2 regions of the Streptomyces sp. NPDC088725 genome follow, and region 2 is predicted to be linked to the other one. Evidence: riboswitches for the same ligand, from Rfam matches in the RefSeq annotation. Region 2 holds a riboswitch; the other holds the start of a gene.
The links. A riboswitch is a leader RNA that binds a small molecule or an ion and turns the genes downstream of it on or off. The one in region 2 is predicted to bind cobalamin.

Region 1: it holds a riboswitch for cobalamin, as region 2 does, so the genes downstream of both, ACIP6N_RS27730 (ribonucleoside-diphosphate reductase subunit alpha) here and ACIP6N_RS04165 (cobalamin biosynthesis protein) in region 2, are expected to answer to the same signal.

Annotation. Positions count from the first base shown of each region.
Region 1 covers NZ_JBIVLO010000014.1:67,023-74,026, forward strand. The annotation lists gene ACIP6N_RS27725 (discoidin domain-containing protein) at 1-1,457, shown strand, start outside; cobalamin riboswitch at 1,697-1,835, shown strand; gene ACIP6N_RS27730 (ribonucleoside-diphosphate reductase subunit alpha) at 1,980-4,364, shown strand; gene ACIP6N_RS27735 (ribonucleotide-diphosphate reductase subunit beta) at 4,364-5,413, shown strand; gene ACIP6N_RS27740 (type 1 glutamine amidotransferase domain-containing protein) at 5,683-6,378, shown strand; gene ACIP6N_RS27745 (SDR family NAD(P)-dependent oxidoreductase) at 6,375-7,004, shown strand, end outside.
Region 2 covers NZ_JBIVLO010000002.1:54,629-61,632, reverse strand. The annotation lists gene ACIP6N_RS04175 (putative cobaltochelatase) at 1-1,760, opposite strand, end outside; gene ACIP6N_RS04170 (cobyric acid synthase) at 1,849-3,378, opposite strand; gene ACIP6N_RS04165 (cobalamin biosynthesis protein) at 3,390-4,412, opposite strand; cobalamin riboswitch at 4,445-4,581, opposite strand; gene ACIP6N_RS04160 (hypothetical protein) at 4,727-4,924, opposite strand; gene ACIP6N_RS04155 (anion permease) at 4,937-6,151, opposite strand; gene ACIP6N_RS04150 (class II aldolase/adducin family protein) at 6,332-6,994, shown strand.

The DNA.
Region 1 (7,004 bases), on a different contig from region 2:
AGCTGCTGCGCCGTATGCCGGCCGAGCGGATGGACGCGGCGGTGCGGATGCACCGCGACATGAACTTCACCATGATCCGCAACTGGGTCGGCTCGGTGAACCGCGAGGAGTTCTACGCCAGTTGTGACGAGCACGGCATCCTCGTGTGGAACGACTTCCCCAACGCCTGGGCCATGGACCCGCCGGACCACCAGGCCTTCAACGACCTCGCGCGGGACACCGTACGGCGCTACCGCGTCCACCCCAGTGTCGTCGTGTGGTGCGGCGCCAACGAGGGCAACCCACCGGAGGCGATCGACAGCGGGATGCGGGACGCGGTCCGGGCCGAGGCGCCCGACCTCTTCTACCAGAACAACTCCGCCGGGGGCATCGTCACCGGCGGTGGCCCGTACGGCTGGGTGGAGCCGGACAGTTACTTCTCCCCGGCCACGTACGGCAGCGGCAGCTTCGGCTTCCACACCGAGATCGGGATGCCCGTGGTCTCGACGGCCGAGAGCGTGCGGAACCTGGTCGGCGACGAGCCGGAATGGCCGATCGGCGGCGCCTGGTACTACCACGACTGGAGCACCCGGGGAAACCAGGCCCCGCAGAACTACCGGGCGGCCATCGAGACCCGTCTCGACACGGTGAAGGACTTGGACGACTTCGCGCGCAAGGCGCAGTTCGTGAACTACGAGAACACCCGCGCCATGTTCGAGGCGTGGAACGCGAACCTGTGGAACGACGCAAGCGCCCTGCTGCTCTGGATGTCCCACCCTGCGTGGCACAGCACGGTGTGGCAGACGTATGACTACGACTTCGACGTCAACGGTACCTATTACGGGGCCCGGAAGGCGTGCGAGGCCGTGCACGTCCAGGCGGAACCGGGGAGTTGGCAGGTCATCGCCGTCAACCACACGGCCGCGGCGATGAAGGGAGCGACGGTCACCGCGCGCTGCTACGACCTGGACGGACGGCAGCGCGGCACCGACCGGCGTACGAAGGTGGACGTCGCCTCCTCCACGACGACGAAGGCGTTCGCCGCCGACTGGACGAAGGACCTGCCCGACTTCCATCTGCTGCGGCTGACACTGGAGGACAGCCGGGGGAAGGTCCTGTCGGAGAACACGTACTGGCGCTACCGCTCGGCGGCCGACATGAAGGCGCTCAACAAGGCCAAGCAGGTGAAGGTGTCCGCCGCGCTCGGCAGGACGGCGAAGTCGGGCGCGCGGCGGACCCTGACCGCGACGGTCCACAACCGGGGCGCGGCGGTCGCGGCGATGGTCCGGCTGTCGCTCCTGGACGCCACCAGTGGCGAGCGGGTCCTGCCTACGCTGTACGGCGACAACTACCTGTGGCTGCTGCCCGGCGAGTCGCGGACGGTCACGCTGTCCTGGCCGGCCGACGCCCTGCCGTCGGGGCGGCCGGCGCTGCTGACGGAGGGGTACAACGCGGCGCGGACGGTGACCCGCGCGTAGGCCCTGTGTGAGATGTGGCTCCTTCTTCGGGCGGCCCGGCTCGACGCGCCCGGCGCGGTCATCGCCGCGCCGGGCGAGGCCGGCCGGACGGCCCGGCGGCCCCGATACGGGCGGCACAAGGGCCGTGTGCGGCCTTCCCGGCCGGGGAGGCCCGCTGCGGCACGGCAGTGACGGAGGGGTCCGACAGACCGCTGACAGAAAGGCCCACGCCACTACATCTGGGGGGTGACATATCCGTCGCCCCCCAGATGTATGCTCGTGCTCGCTGTCGACGCAGGGGAATCCGGTGCGAATCCGGAACTGTCCCGCAACGGTGTGATGCGGTGCGCTTTGTCGCGCTCTCCAGTCCGAAAACCTGCCGGCGGTGCGTCCGTTTCGACCGATCCGGGCGCCGAGACGTCCGGGCCCCGAGGCTGGGCCGGTGGACGACGCACGCTGTGCTGCCCATGTCCGGGTGGTACGGCCGCGCCGCGTCCCCGTTCCCCTCCCGACGGCCCAGAGCCGAGCGAGGGAGAGCCCCACATGACCATCGCGCCAGTCGATCCGGCTTCAGTCAGCGCCGAGACCGAGGAGCCCGGAACCGTACTGCTGCGGCTCCTGACGGATCTCACCGCCGACCTGCCCGACACCGACCCGGGAAAGGTCGCCGCCGCCGTGCTGCGCGGCCGTAACGCCCGGTCGGACGAGGCCGAATTGCGCGGGCTCGCCGTCGAGGCCGCCGCGGGGCTCATCTCCGAGGACCCGGCGTACTCCCGGCTCGCCGCCAGGCTGCTGACCCGGACCATCGCCGAGGAAGCCGCCGGGCAGGGCGCGGTGTCGTTCTCCGCATCCGTCGCCACCGGCCACCGCGAGGGCCTGATCGCCGACCGTACGGCCGGCTTCGTCACCCTGCACGCCGCCCGGCTCGACCAGCTGATCGACGAGGCCGCGAACGACCGCTTCGGCTACTTCGGTCTGCGGACGCTCTACAGCCGCTACCTCCTCAGGCACCCGATCACCCGGCTGGTGATCGAGACTCCGCAGCACTTCATGCTGCGCGTCGCCTCCGGGCTCGCCGAGGACGACAGCGTCCGCGCGCTGGACGAAGTCGCCGCGCTGTACGGGCTGATGAGCCGCCTGGACTACCTCCCCTCCTCCCCCACGCTCTTCAACTCCGGTACGCGTCACCCGCAGATGTCGTCCTGCTACCTGCTGGACTCTCCGCTGGACGAGCTGGACTCCATCTACGGCCGCTACCACGAGGTGGCCCGGCTCTCGAAGCACGCGGGCGGCATCGGGCTGTCGTACTCCCGCATCCGCTCCCGCGGTTCGCTGATCCGCGGCACGAACGGACACTCCAACGGCATCGTCCCGTTCCTGCGCACCCTCGACTCGTCGGTCGCGGCGGTCAACCAGGGCGGCCGGCGCAAGGGCGCCGCCTGTGTCTACCTGGAGACCTGGCACGCGGACCTGGAAGAGTTCCTCGAACTGCGGGACAACACCGGCGAGGAGGCCAGGCGTACGCACAACCTGAACCTCGCGCACTGGATCCCGGACGAGTTCATGCGCCGGGTCGAGTCGGACGGCGTCTGGTCGCTGTTCTCGCCCGCCGACGTGCCGGAGCTGGTGGACCTGTGGGGCGACGAGTTCGACGCCGCGTACCGCAAGGCCGAGCAGGACGGTCTGGCCCGGAAGACCATCCAGGCACGGGAGTTGTACGGGCGCATGATGCGTACGCTCGCCCAGACCGGCAACGGCTGGATGACCTTCAAGGACGCCTCGAACCGCACCGCCAACCAGACGGCCGAGCCGGGCCGTACCGTCCACTCGTCGAACCTCTGCACGGAGATCCTTGAGGTGACGGACGACGGCGAGACCGCCGTCTGCAACCTGGGTTCCGTCAACCTCGCTTCGTTCGTGCTGGATTCGGGCGAGATCGACTGGGAGCGGCTGGACGAGACCGTGGGGACGGCCGTCACCTTCCTCGACCGCGTCGTGGACATCAACTTCTACCCGACCGAGCAGGCCGGCCGCTCCAACGCGAAGTGGCGACCGGTGGGCCTGGGCGTGATGGGCCTCCAGGACGTCCTGTTCAAGAAGCGGCTGCCCTTCGACTCGCCGGAGGCCGCCGCGCTCTCCACCAGGATCTCCGAGCGGATCATGCTCGCCGCGTACGAGGCCTCCTGCGGCCTCGCCGAGCGCCACGGCCCGCTTCCGGCCTGGTCGCAGACGCGCGCTGCGCGCGGTGTGCTGCACCCCGACCACTACGACGTGCAGCTCAACTGGCCCGAGCGCTGGGACGCGTTGCGTACCCGCGTCGCCAAGAGCGGCATGCGCAACTCGCTGCTCCTCGCCATCGCGCCGACCGCGACGATCGCCTCCATCGCGGGCGTGTACGAGTGCATCGAACCGCAGGTCTCCAACCTCTTCAAGCGCGAGACGCTGTCCGGCGAGTTCCTTCAGGTGAACTCCTACCTGGTGGCGGAGCTGAAGCGGCTCGGTGTCTGGGACGCCCAGTCGCGTGAGGCGCTGCGCGAGTCCAACGGCTCGGTGGCAGGCTTCAGTTGGATCCCGGCGGAGGTACGCGAGCTGTACCGCACCGCGTGGGAGATCCCGCAGCGCGGCCTGATCGACATGGCAGCGGCCCGTACGCCGTTCCTCGACCAGAGCCAGTCGCTGAACCTGTTCCTGGAGACGCCGACCATCGGGAAGCTCAGCTCGATGTACGCGTACGCCTGGAAGAAGGGCCTCAAGACCACGTACTACCTGCGCTCGCGCCCGGCGACCCGTATCGCCCGCGCGGCCGGCGGCAGGGCCGCCGAGACCGCACCGGCCCCCGTGAGCGCCCCCGTACCCACGCAGGCCGCGTCCGCCGACGCGATCGCCTGCTCCCTGGAAAACCCCGAGTCCTGCGAGGCCTGCCAGTAATGACCGCGACACCCGAGACGACGCCCGACACGACCGGCACGGCCGTCGAGAAGAACCTGCTGGACCCGGGGTTCGAGCTGACCCTGCGCCCCATGCGCTACCCGGACTTCTACGAGCGTTTCCGCGACGCCATCAAGAACACCTGGACGGTCGAGGAGGTCGACCTCCACTCGGACGTGGCCGACCTCGCCAAGCTCAGCCCGGGCGAACAGCACATGATCGGCCGGCTGGTCGCGTTCTTCGCGACGGGCGACTCAATCGTGTCGAACAACCTGGTGCTGACGCTCTACAAGCACATCAACTCCCCCGAGGCGCGGCTGTATCTCTCCCGCCAGCTCTTCGAGGAGGCCGTGCACGTCCAGTTCTATCTGACGCTGCTCGACACGTACCTGCCCGACCCGGCGGACCGCGCGGCGGCCTTCGACGCGGTGGAGAACATCCCGTCCATCCGCGAGAAGGCGCAGTTCTGCTTCCGCTGGATCGACTCCGTCGAGAGCATCGACAGGCTGGAGTCGAAGGCGGACCGCCGCCGCTTCCTGCTGAACCTGATCTGCTTCGCGGCCTGTATCGAGGGGCTGTTCTTCTACGGCGCGTTCGCGTACGTCTACTGGTTCCGCTCGCGCGGCCTGCTGCACGGCCTCGCGACCGGGACCAACTGGGTGTTCCGTGACGAGACGATGCACATGAACTTCGCGTTCGAGGTCGTGGACACCGTACGCAAGGAGGAGCCCGACCTCTTCGACGACGAACTCCAGCAGCAGGTCACGGACATGCTGAAGGAAGCCGTCGAGGCGGAGCTCCAGTTCGGCCGCGACCTGTGCGGCGACGGACTGCCGGGGATGAACACGGAGTCGATGCGTCAGTACCTGGAGTGCGTGGCCGACCAGCGGCTCCAGCGCCTCGGCCTGGAGCCGGTGTACGGCTCGGAGAACCCGTTCTCCTTCATGGAGTTGCAGGGCGTCCAGGAGCTGACGAACTTCTTCGAGCGCCGCCCGTCGGCGTACCAGGTCGCGGTCGAGGGCACGGTCGGCTTCGACGACGACTTCTAGGAAGCGGGAGCGGCTTCGCCCGTTGGTGACGTGACGAGGGCCGCGCGGGCCCGCTTCTTCGAGTGTGATCGAGAAGTGGGCCCGCGCGGCCCTCTCTCGTCCAGCGCGGCCTTCTCTCGTCCTGCCCGCACCGGAGAGAGCACGTTACGCTGGAACGAGAGGACGAAAAGGGCAAACCGGCGAGTGCGCTTCGGTTTCATGGATCCTCCCGCTCCCGCTGGACTGCGGTACGTGTGCGACAGGTACGCGTGCGAGAGGAGATCTTTGCCATGGCCAAAGTACTTTTCATCGTCAGCGGAGCGACCTACTGGGTATTGAAGGACGGTACGAGGTACGCGACCGGCTACTGGGCCGAGGAGTTCGCGAACCCGTACAAGATCCTGACGGACGCCGGCCATGAGGTCGTCGTCGCGACGCCGAAGGGTGTGACGCCGAACGTCGACATGATGAGCCTGCGCCCGGAGATGGTCGGCGGAAACGATCAGGCCCTTGAGCTGGAAGCCATCATCCGTTCCGCGGAGGTGATGCGCCGGCCGCTGGAGTTGTCGGACGTGCGTCTTGAGGACTACGACGCGGTGTACGTGCCGGGCGGCCACGGCCCGATGTCGGACCTGGCGCTCGACGCCGACGTGGGGCGTCTGCTGACACAGCAGCTCACCTCCGGCGAACCGCTGTTCATCGTCTGCCACGGTCCTGCCGCGATGCTGGCCACCAGGATCCACGGCGAGTCGCCGTTCAAGGGCTTCGACATCACCTGCTTCACCAACGAGGAGGAAGAGGGCGTCGGGCTGGCCCCGAGGGCGCCGTGGCTGCTGGAGACCGAGGTGAAGGAGAAGGTCGGGGTCAATTTCAGCCGCGGTCCGACCTGGGGTCCGTACATGGTCGAGGACCGCAACCTGGTCACCGGGCAGAACCCGGCCTCGGCCTCGGTCCTGGGCGACCGGATGCTGCAGACCCTCAAGTGACACCGTTGTCGAGCGATCCGGCCCGGAGCGCTCAGAAGGTCGCGATCATCACGGGCGCGGACGGCGGCATCGGCTCCGCCGTCGTCACCGCCTACCGCGACCTCGGGTACGCGGTCGTCGCGACCAGCCGTTCCATGCCGGATTCCGCGGACCCGCAGGTACTCACCGTCAGCGACGATCTGGTGGACCCCGGCGTGGGCGAGCGCATCGTAGGGGCGGCGATGGAGCGGTTCGGCCGGGTCGACACGCTGGTCAACAGCGCGGGCGTGTACATCGGCAAGCCGTTCACCGAGTGTACGGACCAGGATTTCGACCTGATCGCAGGAGTGAATCTGCGCGGCTTCTTCAACGTCTCGCGCAGCGCCGTCGGTGCGATGCTTTCCCGCGACGGCGGAGGCGGGCACGTGGTGAACATTTCCACCTCCCTGGTCGACCAGCCGAACGCGCGCGTGCCGTGCGCGCTCGCCTCGCTGACCAAAGGCGGTCTGAACGCGGCCACCAGAGAACTGGCCACCGAATACGCGTCGGACGGGATCCGGGTCAACACCGTGTCACTGGGCGTGGTGCGCACGCCGATGAACCCAGAGGTGACGCCCGAACTCGCCGCCCGCCACCCGCTCGGGCGG
Region 2 (7,004 bases):
GCGAGCGGGGTGCGCCCGCCCGTCGGCAGCGACTCCAGCCGGGACGCGGCCGCGTCCACCGAGGAGGTCGGCGGCAGCGCCACTGCCGCCTCCTTGCCCCGGAAGGTGACCAGACCGACCTTGTCGCGCCGCTGGTACGCGTCGAGCAGCAGCGAGAGCACCGCGCCCTTGACAGCGCTCATCCGCCGCCTCGCCGCCATCGACCCGGACGCGTCGACCACGAACAGCACGAGGTTGCCCTCCCGGCCTTCCCGGGTCGCCTGCCGCAGGTCGCTTCTGCGAACCAGCAGACCGGGGCCGCTGCGGCCGCGTTCCCGCTGGTGCGGCGCGGCGGCCTGCACGGTCGCCGCCAGGTGCAGCCTGGTCAGCGTGCCCTGCGGCGGCCTGGAGCCGGTCGTCCTGCCGTGTTCGGTGCGCGCCCGGGAGCGGCGGCCCGCCGCGCCCTCGCCCAGACCCGGGACGCTGAGCATCTTCGTACGGAACGGTTCCGAGGCCCCGACGGCGGTCTGCTCACCGGCACCGGCGGCGGCCGGTCGCGGCTGTTCGCCGGGCTGCTGGTCCCCGGACTGCTGCGGCTCGGCCGGCGCGTCGTCCTGACGGCTGTTGTCCTGACCGTTCTCCGACGGTCCGGATTCGGACTCCCGAGGTGCCTCGGAACCGGTGTCGGGCCCCGCCGGGGAGTCCCCGGGACCGCCCTGCGGCGGCTGCCCGCCGCCGGGCCCGTCGGGGTCGGGCTCCGGGTCGTCGTCGCCCCTGAACTCGTCCAGCGTGTCGTCCAGCTTGCTCTCGTCCAGGCCCGGCGCGTCGAACGGGTTGCGGCGCCGCCGGTGCGGCAGCGCGAGCAGCGCGGCCTGCCGGACGTCCTCCGCGAGCACGTCGGTACGCCCCGCCCACGCGGCGAGCGCCGTCGCGGTCCTGGCCATGACGATGTCCGCGCGCATCCCGTCCACCTCGAACGCGGCGCAGGTCGCGGCGATCTGCAACAGCGCGGAGTCCCCGAGCCGCACCTCGGGCAGCAGGGCGCGCGCGGTGATGATCCGCTCGCGCAGCTCCGTCTCCTCCCGCGCCCAGCGCCCGGCGAAGCCCGCCGGATCGTCGTCGTACGCGAGCCGCCGCCGTACGACCTCCACCCGCAGCTCGGGCTCGCGCGAGGCGGCGACCTCGACGGTCAGCCCGAAGCGGTCGAGCAACTGCGGCCGCAGTTCGCCCTCTTCGGGGTTCATTGTGCCGACGAGCAGGAAACGCGCGGCATGCCGTACGGAGACGCCCTCGCGCTCCACGTACGAGGCGCCCATGGCGGCCGCGTCCAGCAGCAGGTCCACGAGGTGGTCGTGCAGCAGGTTGACCTCGTCGACGTACAGCACCCCGCGGTGCGCGTCCGCGAGCAGTCCGGGCTCGAAGGACTTCACGCCCTCCGACAGCGCCCGTTCGATGTCCAGCGCCCCGACGAGCCGGTCCTCGGAGGCGCCGACGGGCAGCTCGACCATCCGCGCGGGCCTGGACGTGCCCGGCCCGGGCGCGTGCGGGCCGTCCGGGCACTGCGGATCGGGCGCGCCGGGGTGGCAGCTGAACCGGCACCCGGCGACGACGTCCACCTCGGGCAGCAACGCCGAGAGCGCCCGTACGGCCGTGCTCTTGGCGGTCCCCTTCTCGCCCCGTACGAGAACGCCGCCCACGGCGGGACTGACCGCGTTGAGCAGCAGGGCCAGTCGCAGATCGTCCATTCCCACCACGGCGGTGAACGGAAAGGGGGTGCTCATATACGAAACGCTCCTTCGAGTGGTTTGAGGCGACGTGCCGTGACCGGGGCCGCGCCCTCACAAGGCCGTAGCGGGGTCCCTCCGCCGGTCACGGTGCCCCCGGCGGAATGAACGGCAGCTCTCCCGGAGCCCCTTCCTCGATCAGCCGCCATAGCGCGTCCGTGTCCGCGTGCTCCTCGATCAGATCGCCGAGCAGATCGAGCTGTTCCTCCCGGAGCGCGCCGAAACTCGTGTCCGGGGCGGGCACGAAACGCCGCCCCGCGGCCCGCGCCACCTCCGCCAGGAAGCGCCGCCGGAATCCGTCGCTCTCCAGCGCGCCGTGCCAGTGCGTACCCCACACGGCGTCCACCCGGCAGCCGTCCAGCGCCTGCCCCCGCTCGTCGGTGACGAAGGGGGCGCCTCCCCGTACGTCCGCGACCCCGTGGTGGATCTCGTACCCCTCCACCGGCTCGCCCAGCGCGACCCCCACCGGTCTGCTCAGCGTCTTCTCGCGCGCGAACCGCACGCGTACGGGCAGCAGTCCGAGCGCGGCCACCGCGCCCGCGCGCGACTCGACCTCGTCGTCGATGTGCTCGCCGAGGACCTGGTAGCCGCCGCAGATGCCCAGCACCGGCCGGCCCTCGGCCGCCCGCCGCGCGAGCGCGTCCGCGAGCCCGCGCTCCCGCAGCCACGCCAGCGCCCTGACCGTGCCGCGCGTGCCGGGCACGACGACGAGGTCCGCGTCCGCCAGTTCCTCCGCCCGGTCCACGAACCGCACGACCACGCCCGGTTCGGCCGCCAGCGCGTCGACGTCCGTGAAGTTGGACATGAGCGGCACGGCGCAGACCGCGACCCGCAGGACGTCCTCCCCGAAGGGGGCCGAGACCGCGGACTCGCGCACCGCGCCGCGCAGCGAGACGCGCAGCCCGTCCTCCTCGTCGATCCCGAGGCCGTGGCGGAACGGCAGTACGCCGAAGGTCCCGCGCCCGGTCAGCCCGCGCAGCATCTCCAGGCCCGGTTCCAGCAGTGACACGTCACCGCGGAACTTGTTGACGAGATATCCGGCGATCAGCGCCTGGTCCTCGGGGCTCAGCAGTGCCGTCGTACCGAAGAACGACGCGAAGACACCGCCCCGGTCGATGTCCCCGACCACGACCACCGGCAGCCGCGCGGCCCGCGCGATGCCCATGTTGACGATGTCGGTGCGGCGCAGATTGATCTCGGCCGGGCTGCCCGCCCCCTCGCAGATCACGGCGTCGTACGTGCCGCGCAGCGTCTCCAGGCACTCCAGTACGGGTCCGAGCAGCGCTTCCTGGCGGCCTCCGTGATAGCCCTTCGCGCTCAGCTCGCCCACCGGGCGTCCCATCAGCACCACCTGGCTGCTGCGGTCGCTGCCGGGCTTGAGCAGGACGGGGTTCATCAGCGCGGTCGGCTCCACCCGGGCGGCCTGCGCCTGCATCGCCTGGGCTCGTCCGATCTCCGCGCCCTCGCGCGTCACGAACGAGTTGAGCGACATGTTCTGTCCCTTGAAGGGCGCGACTCTGATGCCCCGGCGTACCAGCCAGCGGCAGATGCCCGCCGTGACGACGCTCTTGCCCGCGTCCGAGGTGGTCCCCGCGATCAGCAGCCCACCGCCCAGTCCGCCCGCGCTCATCGGCGTCCTCTCCCCGAAGCCCGATTCCCTGAAACCCGGATTCCCGCGGCCCGTCGCCCCGAGGCCCGGCGCGCCGCGCCGTACGCGAAGCGCCCGCCGACGCAGGCCGCCAGTGCGAGCGCCGTCACCCGCTGCGACAACCGCACCGCACGTTCGATGTCCGCGACCTCGACGGGCCGCCCTCCGGCGTTCAGCACCGGCCGGTGCTCGGTCCGTCCGCCGTACGCGAGTGTCCCGCCGAGCCGTACGCCCAGCGCGCCCGCGAACGACGCCTCCACCGGGCCCGCGTTGGGGCTCGGGTGCCGGTGCGCGTCGCGCCGTACCGCCCGCAGCGCCCCGCGCGGATCGCCGCCCGCCACCGCGGCGAGCGCGGCGGTCAGCCGGGCGCCCGGCCAGCCGGCGACGTCGTCGAGCCGTGCGGAGGCCCAGCCGAAACGGCGGTACACGGGCGACTTGTGACCCACCATCGCGTCCAGCGTGTTCACCGCCCGGAATCCGGCCAGCCCCGGCACCCCGGCGACGGCGCCCCACACCAGCGCGCCCACCACGGCGTCGGACGTGTTCTCTGCGACGGACTCCACGACGGCGCGCGCGATCTGCTGCCCGTCCAGCGCCTGCGGATCGCGCCCGCACAGATGCGGCAGCCGCTCGCGGGCCGCGTCGATGTCCCCGGTTTCGAGCGCCGCGCCGATGGTCCGCGCCTCGCGCCCCAGCGATGTCCCCCCGACGACGGCCCACGTGGCGGTGGCGGTCAGGGCAAAGGAAGCGGCGGGGCGGTGCCGTACGGCGCTGGCGGCGAGCGCCGCGAGCCCGGCGGCGCCTCCGGCGCAGACCGCCGTGTGCAGCGCGCCCCACCCGCGGTGATCGCGCCTCAGGACCCCTTCGACGGCCCCTGCGGCCCGCCCGAAGGCGGCGACGGGATGCCCGCGGCGCGGATCACCGAACAGCAGATCGCCGAGAAGGCCCGCGGCGGCGCCGTACGCGAAGACCCGCTCGGCGGCAGAACCGCAGCCAGGCATGGCGACATGTCCTCACTCAGGGTCCGCGCCCCGGCTCGACGTGATGCGGCGGCGAGAGTTCCTGGCTCCTGGAGCTGACGCGTCCAGTGACAGTGGCGGGACCGCGCCGGAATCGCACCGGCTTCCTCTTCATACCGTCGTAAATGGCCCCGGCAGTGCACCACGCTGCGAGAACGCCCGTCAACCCGCCCCTGACCTGGGACGGGGCAGTGTGCGAAGACCCACATCACGGACAGGACGGGCGGCGGGCCGGTGCGGTGACGAACGACCGGAGGGCCGGCGGTCGGGTGACCGCCGGCCCTCCGGTGAGGGGATCAGGCGACGATGAGCCAGATCCCGTAGGCCACCGCCGCCGCGCACGCCGCGAAGCAGGCGTACGCGCCGGTCGTCGCGGCCGTGGACCCTTGCTTGGAAAGGCCCACGACCCCGAGGGTGAACAGGCCCACGAGACCGACGGTGGCCACGAGGCTGACGCCGAAGACGGAGGCGAGCGCTGCCCAGTCGATGTTCATGCTGTTGCGTCCTTAGGCCGTGGGGCGGGCCGGCTCACCGGCGAGGGCGGGGATGGTGGCCGAGAGCGACCGGCTGACGGTGAGTGGGGTCTCGGCGGAGCCGTCGAGACCGAAGGTCCTGACGACGCTCTCGTCGACGACGTCGGAGGCATCGACAGGACGGCGGCGCGAGACGAGCCAGATCGCGCCCGAGGCGGCGACGAGCAGCACCGCGGCGGCCGTGACCCCCCAGGTGCCCTGCTCGGTCAGGAACTCGGCCCCGGCACCGACCAGACCGGCGGCGGGCAGGGTCAGGCACCAGGCGACGCCCATGCGGCCCGCGGTCGACCAGTGCACCACCCCGCCCTTGCGGCCCAGGCCCGCGCCCATCACGGAGCCGGAGCAGGCCTGTGTGGTGGAGAGCGAGAAACCCAGGTGCGAGGAGGCCAGGATGACGGTCGCCGCGCCGGTCTGCGCCGCGAAGCCCTGCTGCGGCCTCAGCTCGGTGAGACCGGAACCCATGGTGCGGATGATGCGCCAGCCGCCGAGGTACGTGCCGAGCGCGATCGCCGTGCCCGCCGTGACGATGACCCACAGCGGAGGGTTGGCTCCCGGCGCGAGGACCCCGCCGGTGACCAGGGCGAGGGTGATGACCCCCATGGTCTTCTGCGCGTCGTTGGTGCCGTGGGCGAGCGAGACGAGAGCGGCGGAGGCGATCTGCCCGGCCCGGAAGCCCTTCGCGGTGGCCTTCTCGTCCGTACGGCTGCCGATCCGGTACGTCAGGCGCGTGGCGAAGTACGCCGCGACACCGGCGACGACGGGCGCGGCGACCGCGGGGATCAGCACCTTCGTGACGACCACCTCACCGTTGACACCCGAGGAGCCGACCGACATCAGGGTGGCGCCGATGAGGCCGCCGAAGAGCGCGTGGGACGAACTTGACGGCAGACCGAGCAGCCAGGTGCCGAGATTCCACAGGATCGCGCCGACCAGCGCCGCGAAGATCACTTCTGTGCGGATGCCCTCTTCGTTGATGAGCCCGCCGGAGATGGTCTTGGCCACCTCCACGGACAGGAACGCCCCGACGAGATTGAGGACCGCGGACATGGCCACCGCGATCTTGGGACGGAGAGCGCCGGTGGAGATGGTCGTTGCCATGGCGTTGGCGGTGTCGTGGAAACCATTGGTGAAGTCAAACGCGAGAGCTGTGACGATCACGATCGCGAGCAGCAGCGTGAGGTGTTCCATTTACCCAGTCAATCGCTCGATGTCGGGGGCCTGTTCGACCGTAAGAAGGGCCGGTGAACGCAAGATGAACAGCGTGGGTCGCCGCAGTGGATCGCGTGGGGGGGCTGTTGCTGGGGTGTCCGCCCGCGGATCAAGGGCAGTCCCGGCACGGCACGCCGTCCACCTGGCAGGATGCGCGGCATGACTGATCCGGGGCGGCAAGAAGCGATCGAACGGGCCTGGCGGGAGCTGGTGGCCACCGCATGCAGAACGGCGGCCGACGGCCTGGTCGTCGGCACGTCGGGCAATGTGTCGGTGCGCTCCGGCGACCTCGTTCTCGTCACGCCGAGCGGAGTGCCGTACGACCGGCTCGCCGAGGAGGAGCCGGTCGCGGTCGACCTGAATGGACGCCAGGTGCTCGGCGACCTCGTCCCCACCAGCGAACTGCCGTTGCATCTGGAAATCTATCGCCGCACAGACGCGGCAGCCGTGGTCCACACGCATGCGGTCCACGCCACCGCCGTCTCCACGCTCGTGCCCGAACTCCCCCTGATCCACTACATGTCGGCGATGTTCGGCGGACCGGTCAGGGTGGCCGAGTACGCGACGTACGGCACGCCGGAACTCGCCGCGAACATGTGGGAAGCCCTGTGCGACCGCACAGGATGCCTCCTCCGCAACCACGGCACGGTCACCTACGGAAACAGCCTGGACCAGGCCTGCGACCGCACGGCGCAACTGGAATGGATGTGCCGCCTCTGGCTCACCGCCAGCTCCGTACCCGGCCGCGAACCGACGCTGCTCTCGACGGCGCAGGTGGACGAGGTGGCCCGCAAGCTCACCGGCTACGGGCAGCGACCCTGAGCCGTCCGCG